DNA from 4 places in the Arthrobacter sp. FW306-07-I genome. Region 1 is predicted to be linked to each of the others. Evidence: riboswitches for the same ligand, from Rfam matches in the RefSeq annotation. Region 1 holds a riboswitch; each other region holds the start of a gene.

The links. A riboswitch is a leader RNA that binds a small molecule or an ion and turns the genes downstream of it on or off. The one in region 1 is predicted to bind S-adenosylmethionine.
Region 2: linked by a shared signal. The riboswitch ahead of LFT46_RS06970 (bifunctional o-acetylhomoserine/o-acetylserine sulfhydrylase) and the one ahead of LFT46_RS12980 (aminotransferase class V-fold PLP-dependent enzyme) in region 1 are both predicted to bind S-adenosylmethionine.
Region 3: linked by a shared signal. The riboswitch ahead of LFT46_RS18805 (DUF1737 domain-containing protein) and the one ahead of LFT46_RS12980 (aminotransferase class V-fold PLP-dependent enzyme) in region 1 are both predicted to bind S-adenosylmethionine.
Region 4: linked by a shared signal. The riboswitch ahead of LFT46_RS02500 (cobalamin-independent methionine synthase II family protein) and the one ahead of LFT46_RS12980 (aminotransferase class V-fold PLP-dependent enzyme) in region 1 are both predicted to bind S-adenosylmethionine.

Annotation. Positions count from the first base shown of each region.
Region 1 covers NZ_CP084550.1:2,804,068-2,808,272, forward strand. Annotated here, with positions in the region: gene aroA (3-phosphoshikimate 1-carboxyvinyltransferase) at 1-311, shown strand, start outside; gene rsgA (ribosome small subunit-dependent GTPase A) at 295-1,410, shown strand; gene hisN (histidinol-phosphatase) at 1,456-2,268, shown strand; SAM riboswitch class IV at 2,421-2,534, shown strand; gene LFT46_RS12980 (aminotransferase class V-fold PLP-dependent enzyme) at 2,572-3,987, shown strand; gene LFT46_RS12985 (class I SAM-dependent methyltransferase) at 4,091-4,205, shown strand, end outside.
Region 2 covers NZ_CP084550.1:1,524,767-1,528,971, reverse strand. Annotated here, with positions in the region: gene metX (homoserine O-acetyltransferase MetX) at 24-1,139, opposite strand; SAM riboswitch class IV at 1,152-1,267, opposite strand; gene LFT46_RS06970 (bifunctional o-acetylhomoserine/o-acetylserine sulfhydrylase) at 1,390-2,706, opposite strand; SAM riboswitch class IV at 2,751-2,865, opposite strand; gene LFT46_RS06965 (S8 family peptidase) at 3,169-4,205, shown strand, end outside.
Region 3 covers NZ_CP084550.1:4,035,385-4,039,589, forward strand. Annotated here, with positions in the region: partial or broken gene opgC (OpgC domain-containing protein) at 1-1,974, opposite strand, end outside; SAM riboswitch class IV at 2,156-2,271, shown strand; gene LFT46_RS18805 (DUF1737 domain-containing protein) at 2,285-2,560, shown strand; gene LFT46_RS18810 (rhodanese-like domain-containing protein) at 2,557-2,967, shown strand; gene LFT46_RS18815 (O-succinylhomoserine sulfhydrylase) at 2,968-4,176, shown strand.
Region 4 covers NZ_CP084550.1:506,677-510,881, reverse strand. Annotated here, with positions in the region: gene LFT46_RS02510 (adenylosuccinate synthase) at 1-47, opposite strand, end outside; gene LFT46_RS02505 (M14 family zinc carboxypeptidase) at 295-1,377, opposite strand; SAM riboswitch class I at 1,594-1,698, shown strand; gene LFT46_RS02500 (cobalamin-independent methionine synthase II family protein) at 1,712-2,920, shown strand; gene LFT46_RS02495 (uracil-DNA glycosylase) at 3,125-3,754, shown strand; gene LFT46_RS02490 (hypothetical protein) at 3,766-3,906, opposite strand; gene LFT46_RS02485 (DUF3151 domain-containing protein) at 4,063-4,205, opposite strand, start outside.

The DNA of each region.
Region 1 (4,205 bases):
ACGAGACGGACAGGCTCGCTGCATTGGTGGCGGAAATCAACCGGCTCGGCGGGGACGCAGAGGAAACCAGCGACGGCCTGGTGATCCGGCCCGCCGCGCTGCACGCCGGCGTCGTCCGCAGCTACGCGGACCATCGAATGGCCACCGCAGGCGCCATCCTGGGCCTGGCAGTGGAGGGCGTACAGGTGGAGGACATCGCCACCACCGCCAAAACCATGCCCGATTTCCCCCAGCTGTGGACAGGCATGCTGGCCCAGGACGCCGCTGCGGCATCCGGACCGGAGGAGCCCAGCGGTGGCACGGCGCACTGACTCCTGGGACGAGTCCGACGTCCGTATCAGGCCCAACAAGAAGGGCTCCAGGCCCCGCACCAAGGACCGTCCCAGCCACGACGATGCGGTCACCGGACGGATCATCACGGTGGACCGGGGGCGGTACACCGCAGTCGTGGGTGAGGACTCGAACAACGAACGCGTGGTCATTGCGGCACGCGCCCGCGAACTTCGCCGCTCGCCGGTGGTTGCCGGCGACTTCGTCTCGCTCGTGGGGGACGTCTCCGGGGCACCGGACACGCTGGCGCGCCTGGTGAAGATCCAGGACCGCAAAACGCTCCTGCGGCGCAGCGCCGACGACACGGATCCAATCGAACGTGCCGTGGTGGCCAACGCGGACCAGCTGGTGATCGTGGTGGCGGCCGCCAATCCGGAGCCGCGGACCGGATTCATCGACCGTGCCTTGGTGGCTGCGTACGACGCCGGTATCGAGCCGATCCTGCTGGTCACCAAGGCCGACGTCAAGGATCCAGCGGAACTGCTGTCCAACTACACCCACCTGGATTTCCCGGTGATCATCAGCCGAACCGCTGACGCCCAGGCCTCCGGGATCGACGCGCGCTCCGACGACGGCCTCTCGGCCCGGCTGGACAGCACCGCGGTGGCAGCCCTCCGCGCCCACCTGGGCGGCAAGGTCACCGTCATGCTCGGGCACTCAGGCGTGGGCAAGTCCACCATGGTGAACGCGCTTACTGGGGCCGAGCGGGCCACCGGCGGAGTGAACGCCGTGACGGGACGGGGCCGGCACACGTCGTCCTCTGCCCTGGCGCTGCGCCTCGCGGACGCTCCGGCCGGCAGCTGGATCATTGATACTCCGGGCATCCGGTCCTTCGGCCTCGCCCACGTGGACCCCGACCGGATCCTGCGCTCCTTCCCCGACCTCTCCCCCGGCATCGAGAACTGCGAACGGGGCTGCAAGCACACGGCAATTGCAGTGAACTGCGGCCTCGACGACTGGGTGGCGGGCGGACACGCAGGTCCCACCGGTCCCGCCCGGTTGGCGTCGCTGCGGCGGCTGCTCGGCACGGATCCAAGGTTGGAAGCACAGGAAACCAAGGAGCTCGGCAGCGTCAACTGACGCGTTCTCCCCGGCAGAAGCGTGCGCAGACTGTAGTTTGGAACCATGATCCAACCCGCTTCGAGCTACAACGATGACCTGCGCCTGGCACATGTCCTGGCCGACTCCGTGGATGACCAGACCATGAGCCGCTTCAAGGCCCTGGACCTCCACGTCGAGACCAAGCCGGACCTGACGCCGGTCACCGATGCGGACAAGGCCGCCGAAGAAGCCATCCGCGGCCAGCTCTCGCGTTCCCGCCCCCGGGACGCGGTCCTGGGCGAGGAGTTCGGCAGCACGGGACACGGGTCGCGGCGCTGGATCATCGACCCCATTGACGGGACCAAGAACTTCGTCCGCGGCGTTCCGGTCTGGGCTACCCTTATCGCCCTCGTCGACGAGGGCGAGCCGGTGGTGGGCGTGGTCAGCGCCCCGGCCCTGGGCAAGCGCTGGTGGGCGGCGAAGGGTATGGGCGCATACATGGGCAGGTCCCTGGCAGCTGCCACCCGGCTCCGCGTCTCCAACGTCTCGACACTATCGGACGCCTCCCTCTCTTACTCCAGCCTCACGGGCTGGAAGGAACGGGGAAACCTTGACGAGTTCCTGGGCCTCACCGAGGACGTGTGGCGGACCCGTGCCTTTGGCGATTTCTGGTCGTACTGCATGGTGGCGGAGGGCTCCGTGGACATCGCCTGCGAACCGGAACTGAACCTCTACGACATGGCCGCCCTTGTGCCGATCGTCGTGGAGGCCGGCGGCCGTTTCACGTCGCTGGAAGGCGAGGACGGCCCCTTCGGCGGGAACGCGCTGGCCACCAACTCGATCCTGCACTCAGAGGTATTGCACCGCCTGAACCCTTATTTGGACGATTTGCTGTAACGGTTGGCTTTTCCCCGAAAAAACGAATAAAGCAGCGGCGGACACCTCCCGATGGGGGTGTCCGCCGCCGTTTATTCGAAATCGCGTAACAAACCGCTTAACAATCGCTGCGGGTTCAGTCCTGTCAGCCGCATGTCCTACGCTTTTATCCAGGTCACGAGTGCCAGCGCTAAACCCCGGTTTGCTGGCCGGCAACCCTCCATTCGCGGTGGGGTGCCCCGGGTGACGACCAGGCCGGTCCGGAGCGGATGCGGCAAGCGCGGATTCCACTATGCCGGAGTCCTGTATTCAAGTGAGGTCTCTGTGACAACTGCCACCGTCTCCCCCCAGCCCGTCAGCACCGAAGCGGCAGTTGCTGAACGGCATGCCGTTGCCGGCCGGCCCCTCGCGGCAGTCACCGGAGCCGAGATCCAGGCGCCGCTGATCACCGGCGGCCACGTGCGGTACGCAAACCTGGATTACGGCGCCTCGGCCCCTGCACTCTCCGTGGTGTCCGCCTACCTGAACGAAATCCTGCCCTACTACGCCAGCGTCCACCGGGGGGCAGGATACGCCTCCCAGATCAGCACCTCTGTCTACGAGAACGCGCGCACCATCGTCCGCGATTTCGTCGGCGGCCGCCCGGACGACTCGGTCATTTTCACCCGCAACACCACCGACTCGCTGAACCTCCTGGCAGGTTGCCTCCCGGTCACCCATGGCCGCCCTGACGGCGATGTCCTCTACCTGGACATCGAACACCACGCGAACCTGCTGCCGTGGCAGGGCGTGCCGCACCGCAGCATCGTGGCCGCGGAGACGATCACCGGCACCCTCGACGCCGTCCGCGCGGAGCTGGAGCAGGGCGGGGTCAGCCTGCTGGCCGTCACCGGCGCTTCAAACGTCACCGGCGAGATCCTTCCCATCCGCGCCCTGGCCGCGCTGGCCCACCAGCACGGCGCACGGATCGTGGTGGATGCGGCCCAGCTGGCACCGCACCGCCGGGTGGACATCAGCACGGATGACATCGACTACCTCGCGTTTTCCGGCCACAAGCTTTACGCACCGTTCGGCGCCGGCGTCCTGGTGGGACGGCCTGACTGGCTGGACGCGGGCGTCCCGCACCTTGCCGGCGGCGGCGCGGTCAAGGAAGCAAGGCTCGACGGCGTCAGCTGGGCCAGCGGCCCGGCCCGCCATGAGGGGGGCTCGCCGAACGTCCTCGGAGCCGCCACGCTGGCCCGCGCCACCCAGGTCATTGCTGAGCTCGACCAGGACCGGTGGCACGCCCACGAAGCCGCGATCCGCTCCTTCCTGGTGGAGGGCCTGCAGGACATCGACGGCGTTACCGTGCACCAGATCTTCAAGGACAGCAACCCGGAAACGGACACCATCGGCGTGGTTAACTTCTCCGTGGAGGGCTACGACGCGGGGCTGGTGGCCGCCTATCTCGCCGCCGAGCACGGCGTGGGCCTGCGCGATGGACGCTTCTGCGCCCATCCCCTGCTGAAGCGCCTTGGCCTGCCGTCCGGTTCGCTCCGCGCAAGTTTTGGCATCGGCTCACGGCTGGAGGATGCCGAACGCCTCCTCGCCGGTATCCGTGCGCTGCGCAGCAACGGGCTGGGGTGGGACTACGTGGTGGACGCTGGGCGCTGGGTCCCCGCCAACGACTTCCGCACCTACCCGCACTGGGCGCCCAACACGCCGGGAACGGCCGGCGCGGCCCCCTGCATCGACGACTGAGCAGCTACAGCAAAGAGGGTGCCCCTTGGGGCACCAGCCGGTGACCGTCCGTGCGGTACATTCGAGAGACGTCCACATCGGCAGCACACGAAGGAGGCCACGCTTGGTTCGGGGTGGCCCCAGGCTCGATCACGGGCGGCGCCGGGAGCTTGGCCAGAGCTTCCAGGACGGCGGCGGGCACTACCACCGCGTCCGCCCCGGATATCCGGAAGACTCGG
Region 2 (4,205 bases), 1.3 Mb from region 1:
AAAACTGCCTGGTCCAGGAGTGCCTAGACCAGGAAGCTGCCCCGCAGCTGCGCCCCCAGTTGGCCTATCTCGGTGAGGAACCCGTCGTGGCCGATGGGTGCCTGGATGACGTGGACGTCCACCTCGCCGGGCAGCGCCTGCGCCAGTTCCCGGGACTGGGACGGGAAGTAGAGTCGGTCGGAGTCGACGGCGGCCACGAAGAAGCGTGCAGTAGCACCGGCCAGGGTTTCGGCCAGGGTTCCCCGTCCGCGGCAGACGTCGTGGCTCATCAACGCTTCGGTCAGGGCGATGTAGCTGTTGGCGTCAAAGCGCTTCACGAGCTTGTTGCCCTGGTGGTCCAGGTAGCTTTCCACCTGGTAGCGGCCACGGGCTGCCAGTACTTCCCCCTGAAGGGGCGACTCGGATGCCTGGGCCGCCCGGCCGAAGCGGCCTTCCAGTTCGGCGGCGGACCGGTAGGTGATGTGGGCGATGCGCCGGGCAAGGGCCAGGCCCTCTTCAGGACAGGGACCGCCGTAGTAGTCGCCGCCGTTGAAGTTTGGATCCTGCCGAATGGCCAGGGTCTGGGCCTGGGCAAAGGCGATTTGTTCTGCCGTGCTCGCAGCCCCCACGGCGATGACGGCACAGCGCTGCACCCTTTCCGGGTAGGTCACTGCCCATTCCAGCGCCCGGGCGCCGCCCATGGAGCCGCCAAGAACCGCGAACCAGCTCTTGATCCCCAACTGGTCCGCCAGCCGGGCCTCCGCCACGGTGCTGTCCCGCAGCGTGACCAGGGGGAAGCGGGAACCCCAGGGCGATCCGTCGGGGGCGGGCGATGAGGGGCCGGTGGAGCCGTAGCAGCCGCCCACAATGTTGATGGACACCACGAAGAAACGGTCCGTGTCCACGGGGGCACCGGGCCCGGCCAGCTGCTCCCACCAGCCTTCCTCGTCGGTGTCTCCGCGGGTTACGTGAGTGCTGCCCGTGAGCGCGTGCTCGATCAGGATGGCGTTGCTGGCGTCTGCGTTGAGGGTGCCCCAGGTTTCGTAGGCCAGCGTAACGTCGGGCAGGTATCCCCCGGCCTCGAGCTCCAGTTCCCCAATGGAGGCGTAGCGGACGATTCCGTGTTCGGGGATGGTGGTTGGGGCGACGGAAACCGTCATGGCAAGACCTCTTCTACGCGCTTGCCCGCCGTCAATTGACCGGCAGGCCAGGTCCTCACCCGGGGCACCCCACCGCGGAAGGAGGGTTGCCGGCCAGCAAGCCGGGGCTGTCGCTGGCACTCATGACCTGGATCGAGTGTACGAAACACCACCCGGTCCAAGCCAAGAGTGTGACTGGTTGTGACTTCCCGACTTGCTGCCTGCCCTGCCCTGCCGCCTAAGTGGCGCCCCGGCGTCGTACTTTAGGCTTCTAGGCGTCCTTCGCAGCCCTGAAGCCTGCTTCAAGGTCGGCGAGGATGTCGTCGATGTGTTCCAGGCCCACGGAAAGCCTGACAAGTCCCGGGTGCACCCCGGCCACCACCTGCTGCTCCGGCGAGAGCTGGCTGTGGGTGGTCGACGCCGGGTGGATGACCAGGGAGCGCACGTCGCCGATGTTGGCCACATGGGAGTGCAATTCCAAAGCGTCGACGAAGCGTTTGCCCGCCTCCGCTCCGCCGGCCAGGTTGAAGGCGACGACGGCGCCCGTCCCCTTGGGCCCATACTTGCGGCCACGCTCGTACCAGGGGCTGGACGGCAGCCCGGCGTAGGCGACCGATTCGACGTCGTCCCTTGCTTCAAGCCACCGCGCAACCTCCGCCGCGTTTGCAACATGGCGCTCCACCCGCAGGCTCAATGTCTCCAGGCCCTGGGAAATCAGGAAGGCGTTGAACGGCGAAACCGCCGAGCCCAGGTCCCGCAGGAGCTGGACCCGCGCCTTGAGGATGTAGGAGAGATTGGCACCGAGCGCTCCATCGGCTCCCAGGTCGCGGGCGTAGACCAATCCGTTGTACGTGGGATCCGGGGTGTTGAAGCCGGGGAACCGTTCCGGGTCCTTGCTGAAATCGAACTTGCCGGAATCGACGATCACGCCGGCGATGGCTGTGCCGTGGCCGCCCAGGTACTTGGTGGCCGAGTGGATCACGATGTCCGCTCCCCACTCCAGCGGCCGGATCAGGTACGGCGTCGAGAGGGTGTTGTCCACGATGAGGGGCACGCCGGCCTGGTGGGCGACTTCGGAGATGCCCTCGATGTCCAGGACGTCCTGGCGCGGGTTGGAGACCACTTCACCGAAGAAAAGCTTGGTGTTGGGCCGGACGGCGTTGCGCCACTGGTCCAGGTTGTCGGGGTCGTCCACGAACGTGACGGAGATGCCGAATTTTTTCAGGGTGTGGGCGAAAAGGTTGTAGGTGCCGCCGTAGAGGCTGGGGCTGGCTACGATGTGGTCGCCGGCCTCCGCAATGTTCAGGACCGCGAACGTTTCGGCGGCCTGGCCGGAACTCAGCAGCAGCGCGGCCAGGCCGCCTTCAAGGCTGGCAATCCGCTGTTCGACGGCGTCCTGCGTCGGGTTGCCGATGCGGGTGTAGATGGGCGCCAGTTCGGAGAGTGCAAAGCGGTTGGCTGCGCTCTCGGCCGTTGGGAAAACAAAGGACGTGGTTTGGTAGATGGGCAGGGCACGGGCTCCCGTTGCACTGTCCACTTCCTGGCCGGCGTGGATCTGGCGGGTTTCGAAGGACCAAGCGTTGGACATCCAAATCTCCTTTGACATGGGCCCGGCATGCTCAGGGGCAGTGCGGGCCGCGCTTGCTGTCGGCTCGTGCCGGACAGCCAGGTCCTCACCCGGGGCACCCCACCGCGGATGGAGGGTTGCCGGCCAGCGAGCCGGGGCTTGGCGCTGGCACTCATGACCTTCGCCAAGTCTAGGAAGCGGGGGCGCCCAACGCCATGAGTATGACGGGTCGTGACAAAAGCCTGGACGTGGAAACACACCGCCAGGACTGCAGCGTAGGTTTGCGAAGATTCGCACAGGGAATGCGAAGGATCGCCCGAGCTTCGGAAGATCGGGTTCCCGTCCCCGATAGATTTGAACGGGGAAAACCCCCTCGTTTCTCACAGTCAAAAAAGGACGGACGTTCCGTTGCCTCCGATTCTGCGCCCTGCCGCACGTGCCACTGCTCTATACATTGCATTGGTCTGTTCAATGCTGGGAGCGGTGCTTCTCCCTGCTCCCATCGCCAGCGCCGCGGGGGCTGACAAGGGTGATTACATTGTCCGGTTCCCCGCGGCAGCGGACGTCAGGCAAGAGAGCAGTGCACTGCGCGGCCAAGGTATTGGCGTTAGCCGTATGTTCGAGAATGCGATCAAGGGAGCTGCGATAAAAGCCACCCCGGCGCAAGCCTCAGCCCTGATGCGGTCCGGCAAAGCCGTTGCCGTTGAGCCGGACCAACCCGTCACGGTCTACAGCACAACCCAGGAGCAGGCGCCATGGGGACTGGACCGGATAGATCAACAATCGCTGCCCCTATCCAGCACGTACACGCCCTCCGGCACCGGGCAAGGCGTGAGCGTCTATGTACTCGACACTGGGATCCTCGCATCCCACGTCGACTTCGGCGGCCGGGTTGCGGCAGGTTGGACGGCGAAGTCCGACGGCCTCGGGTCCAGCGACTGCAACGGACATGGCACCCATGTCGCCGGCACTATCGGCGGTTCAACCTATGGCGTGGCAAAACTCGCGACTTTGATCCCGGTGCGGGCACTGGCCTGTGACGGCACAGGCCTCTACTCGGACGTTATTGCAGGACTCGATTGGATTGCAGGGGACCACCGTGCCGGGACTCCGGCTGTGGTGAACCTCAGCATTGGCGGCCCCACGAGCAGCACCTTGGACGCTGCCGTGGAGGCGGTAATCGCCGACGGTATTTCCGCGGTTGTTGCTGCAGGTAACAGTGCCACCGATGCATGCACGGCTTCCCCCGCCAGGATTCCGGCGGCAATCACGGTCGCTGCCAGCGATTCCACGGACCACCAGGCCAGCTTCTCAAACTTCGGCAGTTGCGTGGATCTTTACGCCCCCGGCGTTGGCATCACATCCGATTGGTACACCTCCCCGGCCGCCACCGCATCTCTAAGCGGGACCTCAATGGCCACTCCCCATGTGGCAGGCGCTGCTGCCCTCATGCTCTCGCAGAACCCGCTGCTCTCCCCTGCCCAGATAGGAGACGCACTGAATTCTTCCTCAGCCAGCGG
Region 3 (4,205 bases), 1.2 Mb from region 1:
GCCGGCAACCAGCCCCAGCACGAACAGCACCTGCCACACCAGCAGGGGGAAGGAGTCCTCGAACTGCGACGGCAGGACCCGGAACCTGGTCACGGCACCAACTGCATACACTGCAAGGGTCGCGGCCAGCACCCAGACGGCCTTTCCGCGGTTCAATGCGGCCAGGATCAGCGGGCTGACCAGCAAGAGCACCACGTAGAGGCCCATGACGTTGAATTGCCAGGGCCCAAACTGCAGCAGCACGATGGCCGGCAGCACCTGGGGCGGCACGGGGAACTGGAACAAGGACGACATGCCCGCATAGAGGTCGTAGGTCCGGCCGGCACCGTTGTGCCCGGCGCCGCCGGTTCCCTGGTCCACGAAGGTTGTGAGCGCCTCGGCGTGGAAGAACGGGAGCAGGGACAGCAGGAAGACCCCGATCAGCACGGCGAGCGCCGTCAGGTAGAGCTTGCCTGCGCGGCGTGACGTGAGGTCCAAAACCCGGCCGAAGTCCTCCTTTGCCTTGGGCCCCTACACCATGCCCACCACCAGTCCGGAGAAGAGGACGAACAGCTCTGCGCCTGACACGAAGCCCACGGCCTCCTGCGTGAGCAACTGGAACAGCGAGGCCATGCCCAGGTGGTTGACCACCACGAAGACGATGGCCATTCCGCGCAGCAGGTCAACGCGCGAGTCCCTGGTGGAAGGATCCTGGTAGCTCCAGGCTGTGGCTGCATTGATTCTGCGCGGAACCTGCCACAGGGCCACCAGGAGGATGACCATGGCGGCGGCAACAGTCCAGGCAGCAGGCCCGGACAGGGTGTTGGCGCGGACATAAGTGCCGGTGGGTGCCTGATCGGTGACAGGGCCGGTCACCATCGGGGAGGCCTTCAGCCTGTCCCCCGCGGCCTTGGCAATGTCCGGGTTTCCGGTGAGCAGCCAGCTGATGCTCGCCACGCCGGTGTCCCTGGTGCTGGTGCGTTCGTCCCATACGACGGCGGCCGTGCGTGCGAACTCCGGAGAGGTGGCAGTTCCCACCACCTGGTCCCACCAGCCGGTTTTGATGCCGGCTTCGGGCGCGCCGCCGGTTGAAGGGCTGTAGAACGCCGCGGTCTGCAGGAGGAAAGGCTTCCTGCGCCCCTCCGAGTAGGTGGCGTAGAAGTTTTCGCTTCCGGAGGCTGTCAGCATCTCCTCAAGCTCACCGGCCCGCGGCAAAGTGTTGACGGCGGCCCCGCCGGCGGTGTCGTCGTGGTAGGCGGCCAGGCCCACCCAGTCCACGGCGTCGTCACCCGGGTAGTAGGGTGCGTAGGCGTTGTCGCTTCCGGTCCAGGCCCCGTCCCCGTTGGTGTCCAGGAGCGCGAACCCCTCACTTCCTGGCTGCGGCGCATTCCGGCTCCGGTCAAAGGGGTAGTCCTTGCCCAGGTAAGGCGCCCACACCATGGCGGCCCGGCCGCCGTCGTACTTCTTGAATGCCCTGGACACCTCCTGGAAAGCCTGGCGGTACTCGGCGGACTGCTGGCCCCAACCCACCCAGCTTGTGTTCATGTCAGGGGCGAACCGGATCAGCAGCTGGCTCTTGAACCCGGATGTGAGAGTGTGCACCTGCTGCGCAAAGGCTTCGGCTTCTGCAGTGCCGAGCTGGTCCAGCGGCACCGAGGGCTTGACCGTAAGCAGGGCGTGGGCACCTTTGGCTGCGGCCTGCTGCAGGAAGCCGTCGACGTCGTTCCGTTCGGAATCACGGAACGGAAGGGTGATGTCGTGGCCGAAGACAGCAGGGGTGGCGCCCAGCCGGTCACTGAAGCCTGCAGCGGTATCCTCGCCCCACTCGAGCACCGCACCCAGCCACGGCTTGCCGCTGTCGGGTGCAGCCTGCGCCGGACCTGCCGGCGCCAGCACGGCCAGGAAGGCGATGACGATGGCCGCTAGAAAGGCAGCCACAGAGCGCGGACGGTTTACGTGGCTGGTGGCGCGGTGATGCGATGTGATTGCCCGCATGCTGACAAGGACCCCCGGTACTCTTTGCTCTGCTGCCCGTTGCTTAGGCGACGGGGTGGTGCCCCCGGTAAGAACTTTATCCGGCGGCCGGCCCGTGCGTATCGCCTGGCCGTCCGGTGAATTACGGAACATGACGACGGCGGCGGTGCGGCCTGGGAGCGCAGGTGTTACGTTTTTGGGGAGTAATGAGTACCGGTGTGAAGCCCTGACTGGCCGGTCGGCAACCCTCCCTTTCGCGGCGGGGTGCCTCAGGTGAATACTCGGCATATCGACCGATTCGAGCTGCAAGCGTGAAAGAAGGAGATCCGTCGTGTCCGACGCACCCGCCTCTGAGGAAAGACTGTCCTACCGCCTGATTACCGGCGCGGACAACCGTGAGTTCTGCGAGCGGATCTCCGCTGCACTCGCGGACGGTTACGTGCTGCACGGCAGCCCCGCAGCAACCTTCAATGGCACCACCGTCATCGTGGCGCAGGCCATCGTCCTTCCGGCCGCGATCGCCTCGGCAGACGCCGCCGTTGCAACGGCCGTTGACGAGCTTGAGGGCGAGTTCGACGGCGAGTTTGATGGCGAGGGCCACGCATGAGCTACGCCGGAGACCTGACGCCGCAGGAAGCCTGGGCCAAGCTGGAGCAGGGCGCCGTCCTGGTGGACGTCCGTACCGAGGGCGAATGGGCCCACATCGGCATCCCGGACACCAAGGCCACGGACAACGACCCACTCTTCATCCAGTGGACCTTCCCCGGCGGCATCCCCAACCCAGACTTCATCAAGGATCTGACGGACCAGGCGCCGGAGGACCCGGGCACGGAACTGGTGTTCCTGTGCCGCTCCGGCAAGCGCTCCGTCGCCGCTGCCACCGCCGCCACCCAGGCGGGTTTCACCGCCTACAGCGTCCTCGAGGGCTTCGAGGGCGATCCCGACCGCTTCGGCGAGCGGACCGTCAATGGCTGGAAAAACCGCGGCCTGCCCACCAACCTCGGAAAGAACTAAGTGAGCTTCAACCACGACGCCCCCAGCTGGAACCCCGACACCCAGGCCGTCCGCGGCGGGCTGGACCGCAGCAACTTCCAGGAAACGTCCGAGGCCATCTTCCTCAACTCCGGCTTCGTCTACGAATCCGCAGCCGCTGCTGAACGCGCCTTCACCGGCGAAGACGAGCGCTTTGTCTACTCCCGCTACGGCAACCCGTCCGTGGCCACGTTCCAGGAACGGCTCCGGCTGCTCGAAGGCACCGAAGCGTGCTTCGCGACGGCGTCGGGCATGTCCGCGGTGTTCACCGCCCTGGGCGCCCTGCTGGCAGCCGGCGACCGTGTAGTGGCCGCCCGCTCGCTGTTCGGTTCCTGCTTCGTGGTCCTGAACGAGATCCTGCCCCGGTGGGGCGTGGAGACCGTGTTCGTGGACGGCCCGGACCTGGACCAGTGGCGCGAAGCGCTCTCCAAGCCCACCACGGCTGTCTTCTTCGAATCCCCATCCAATCCCATGCAGGAAATCGTGGACATCGCCGCGGTCAGCGACCTGGCGCACGCGGCCGGGGCCACCGTGGTGGCGGACAACGTCTTTGCCACTCCCCTGCTGCAGCGCTGCGGTGACCTGGGCGCGGACGTCATCGTCTACTCCGGCACCAAGCACATCGATGGCCAGGGCCGGGTGATGGGCGGTGCCATCCTGGGCACCAAGGAGTTCATTGACGGCCCCGTAAAGCAGCTGATGCGCCACACCGGCCCCGCCCTGTCCCCGTTCAACGCCTGGGTCCTGACCAAGGGCCTGGAAACCATGGGGCTGCGCGTCAACCACTCCTCCGCCACGGCCCTCCGGCTTGCCGAGTGGCTGGAGGAGCAGCCGGCCGTGAGCTGGGTGAAGTATCCGCTGCTGAAATCGCACCCGCAGTACGGGCTGGCGGCGAAGCAGATGAGCGCAGGCGGCACCGTCCTGACCCTGGAGCTTGCCCCGTCGGGCGGACGCTCCGGCAAGGAAGCCGCCTTCGCCCTGCTGGACGGGCTGCGGATCATCGACATCTCCAACAACCTGGGCGATTCCAAGTCGCTGATCACGCATCCCGCCACCACCACGCACCGTGCCATGGGGCCGGAAGGACGCGCGGCCATTGGCCTGAGCGACGGCGTGGTCCGCCTCTCCGTGGGACTGGAGGATGCGGACGACCTCATCCGCGACCTGGAGCAGGCGCTCAAGCAGATCTAATTTTTCGACGCGCTGCGGTGTTCCCGCGG
Region 4 (4,205 bases), 2.2 Mb from region 1:
TTTCCTTCGTCGCCCCACTGGGCTCCTACGATCACAATTGCTGGCATGGGATCCTCCCCCATTCGTTCGGGCTGCCGGGTTGCCACGAGGTGGCGGGCCATGCAGCACCGTTCATGAGAATGCCCCGAACATACCGGCCTTCACACAGCCGCAGCACGGCACGGCGAAGGAAGAGTTCCGGGGCTCTTACCACCCAAGTTTAGCCGATGGGGCACTTGGTCCTTTGTTGGCCCCGCCGCGGCCCGTCATGCGGGAAGGGCCGCGGCGGGCCTGGTCAGAACCGCCGCCGCGCTGCTATTCGTCCTCAGCCTCCCCGGCGGGCCGGGACGTCTGCTCGGCGAGGGTGTCCCAGAAGGAAATGTCGGCGTCGGCAATCGAACCGTCAGCAATGGCGGCGGCGGTGGACGTCAGCGTGGTGACCGTCTGCTTGATCAGATAGCCGTTGCTGCGCTGGCCCAGTGCGTAGCCGTCCAGGTAGTGGTCGGACATGCCGCGCATCTCGAAGAGCAAGGTGGCAATGCCGTATTCCACGGAGATGCCGTTGCGGCTGATGGTTTCGGCGCTGCCGCCCTGGTATTTGCCCAGGTGGCCCCAACCGGTGGAGTCGACGTTGTTGAAGACCACGGCGCCCAACTGCTTGGACTTTTCGACGACGGCCGGGTCGGCGTTGGGGGTGGTGGGGTACAGGATGGAGCCGGAAACCAGCTTGCCGTCGCGCTCCGCCCGGGTGCCCTGGTGGTGCAGGTCGATCATGTAGTCGATCCGGTACTTGCGCATCACGTTGTTGTGCAGCGCCTGGGTCTCCGGCTGGATCTTGGCCACGTGGTCGCGGTTCAGGTCCACGCCCTCGGCGTTGTAGCGGGTGAGGTGCCGGTCCCCCTTGGCGAGGTAGTTGTCCAGGGAGAAGTTCACGTCCCCCATGGCGCCGTCCGCGTTGAGCATGGGCACCACCAGGATGTTCGCGCCTTTGAGGATGTCCGCCGACTTGCCGGCGCCCAGGTGCTTGATGAACTCCATGGCGCCCTCGGTGGTGAGCTGTTCGTTGCCGTGCTGCTGGGTCAGGTAAAGGATGGTGGGCTTGGCCGGGTCCGAGATGTACTTGACCAGGTGGATGTCGCGGCCCTTGACGGTCTGGCCGATGACTTCCAGTTCCATGGCGGGCTGGCGGGCGTCCTGGTCCTTCAGGAAGGAAACCATCTGGTCATAAGTGGCCAGCTTTGTTGTGGTGATCTGTCCGTTGCCGTCATAGCTGGGGCCCTCGCCCACTGCATTTGCCAGCGGGGCCGGTCCCGCCACGACGGCGAGCGCCAGAACGCCGGAAAGGGCAAGGTTCCTGAGGTTTGCCAGGGGTTTGTTCACGGTGCATGACCTCTTCATTGAGTGCGGTGGTTCTTTGGGTCGAGTGGGTGGCAGCCGCCATGTCCCTCATTCGGCTGTGACAAGAAGCCAACCAAGCTGGACATAATCTGTCAATATACTGGACGAAACCTGTAAGGATGCAAACAGGAGCGCAGAAGTAAAAGAAGGCCTGCCTGGCGCGACACAAAGTGGACCGGACTTGCCCGCGTGGAGCGTCTCGATTTAAGTGGGAGGGAACCATCCGGAGCGGCCGAGAGACCTGGCTCGATGACGCCGCAGCAACCCCGGTCCGGCAGGATTCCTGCCGGCCGAAGGTGCTACTGCCAGGACCGATGGAAAGGAAGATTCCAGCATGTCACTGAACACCGACCACATCCGCGTCACCCACGCCGGTTCCCTGCCCCGCACCCCGGAACTCATCGCGGCGAACGCCGCCAAGGAAGCCGATGGCATCACCCCGGAATTCCTCCAACTGCTTGAGGCCTCCGTGGTGGACGTGGTGCAGCGCCAGAAGGACCTGGGCATCGACATCCCCAACGACGGCGAATACGGACACGCCATGTCCAGTTCCGTGGATTACGGTGCTTGGTGGAACTACTCCTTCGCACGCCTCGGCGGCTTGGAGCCCACCAATGTGGACCGCTGGGCCGAAGCCGGGGTCCGCCGCTCGTCACCCGGCCATGTGGTCCTGACGTCCTTCCCCGACCGCCGGGATCGGCAGGCGTTCAACGAGGCGTACAACGATCCTTCCTCCGGCATCCTCACCCACCGCAAGAGCGTCGCCCAGCCCAAGATCGCCGGGCCCCTGACCTACACCGGCCAGGATCTGGTGGCATCGGATATCAGGAACTTGAAGACCGGACTGGCCGCCGCAGGCCTCTCAGACGGTTTCGTGGCGTCCCTCTCCCCCGGCTCCTGCGCCAGGGTAGCCAACGAGTACTACAAGTCCGACGAGGAACTCGTCTACGCCTGCGCCGACGCCATGCGGGAGGAATACAAGGCGATCATCGACGCCGGGCTCACCGTGCAGCTCGATGACCCGTCCTTGGCCGAGAGCTGGGACCAGATCAACCCCGAGCCCTCCCTGGAGGACTACCTGAAGTTCATCCAACTGCGCATCGAGGCCACCAACTGGGCCCTCCGGGATCTCCCCCAGGAACAGATCCGGCTGCACGTCTGCTGGGGATCCTGGCATGGCCCGCACACCACGGACATCCCCTTCGCGGACATTATCGGCTCCGTGCTGCAGGTCAACGCCGGGGCGTACTCCTTCGAGGCCGCCAACGTGCGCCATGAACACGAATGGCGGGTCTGGGAGGACACCAAGCTGCCCGAGGGCAAGGTCATCATTCCGGGCGTCGTGTCGCATGCCACCAACGTGGTGGAGCACCCTGACCTGGTGGCGGACCGCATCGTGCGTTTCGCCGACGTGGTGGGCCGGGAGAACGTCATTGCCTCCACCGACTGCGGCCTGGGCGGCCGGGTGCACCCGCAGATCGCCTTCGCCAAGCTGGAAGCGCTGGGCGAGGGCGCCCGTCGGGCCACCAACCGGCTCTGGTAATCCGCTTGCCATCCGGGGCGCCGGCTGTTCCTTCCATCACCGGAAAGGGGCGGCCGGCGTTTCGCTTCCCGGGTCTTGCTAAACTGGGGAAGGCCGGCGAGGTCCGGCCCACCCCAACCAACCGCTGCTGATGCGTTTGCGCTTGCCCGCGCCCTCATCTGCCGGCGGCAGCAACGCCAATCCCCGCAGGAGAACCAGCACTTCATGACAGCCCTGGCCCCCGAAACATTCCACGAACAGCTCATGAGCCGCCGCTACGAACCCAGCGTTGCAGCCGTCAACGAACTCTGCGATTCCCTGCGGGAGACCAAACCAGGAACCGTGGTCCCCTACGTCGACCCCATGCACGACGTTGAGGAATGCCGCATCATCAGCCTCTACTCCAACATCGGCGAGGCGGATCCGTCCGGCTTCATCACCGCCGGCGACCAGGACGCCGCAACCCGGATGCTGGGCATCCAGTGGAAGCTGGGCCTGCGCCCAGAGTTCGTGATGCCTTGGAACGTCCACCCCTGGCACGTTCCCGGCGAAGCCAACGGGAAGTTCACCCCCGACCAGGTCCAGGCCGGCCTCAAGCCCCTGCTGAAGTTCCTGGCCTTGGTCCCCCGCGCATCGGTCATCGTGGCGCACGGCACCGAAGCCAACCGCCTGGCCAACCTGCTGCTGAAGACCGAGGTTCCCCTGCTGTGGCGCCGCGGCCTGAAGACCTACAAGGTCCGCTCGCTGAGCGGCCGCGCGTTCGCCGGTTCCCCTGCACGCCAGGAGGAGTTCCTCGAGGACATGCGGACGGCGTATGCAGACGCCATGGCCCGGACCGGCATCGCGAAGCCCTGAATCGTCGGCGCTCAGCCTGTGGCATCGGAGTCGGTAAACGAAATTCCCGGTGCCGATTCGTCTTCGGCTTCAACCCAGGTGGTGAAGTCGGCGTACGACATCCAGGAGTAGTAGTCACAGAACCTGAGACACGCTTTTTCCTGCTTTCCCACGCTTCGCGCAGCTCCTCCTTTCTTCCTCTAGCCCTTTGATTCTTTTAACCGAAATCAGGGACGGCGCATTCCAGTCCAGGGACGACGGCGGGCGGTCACCTTTTCGCCAAAAGGTGACCGCCCGCCGTCGTCATATATGGGGCCCTCGGTGGGGACTTAGGAGCCTTCGATGGCTGCCTTTGCCCTGGGGTCGGAATCGTTGAGGAACTTCTCGATCCGCTCCGGTTCGTCCGCCTCCCCGATGGCGGCCGACGCCCTGCCCAGGGAGTAGAGCGCGCGCAGGAACCCCCGGTTGGGCT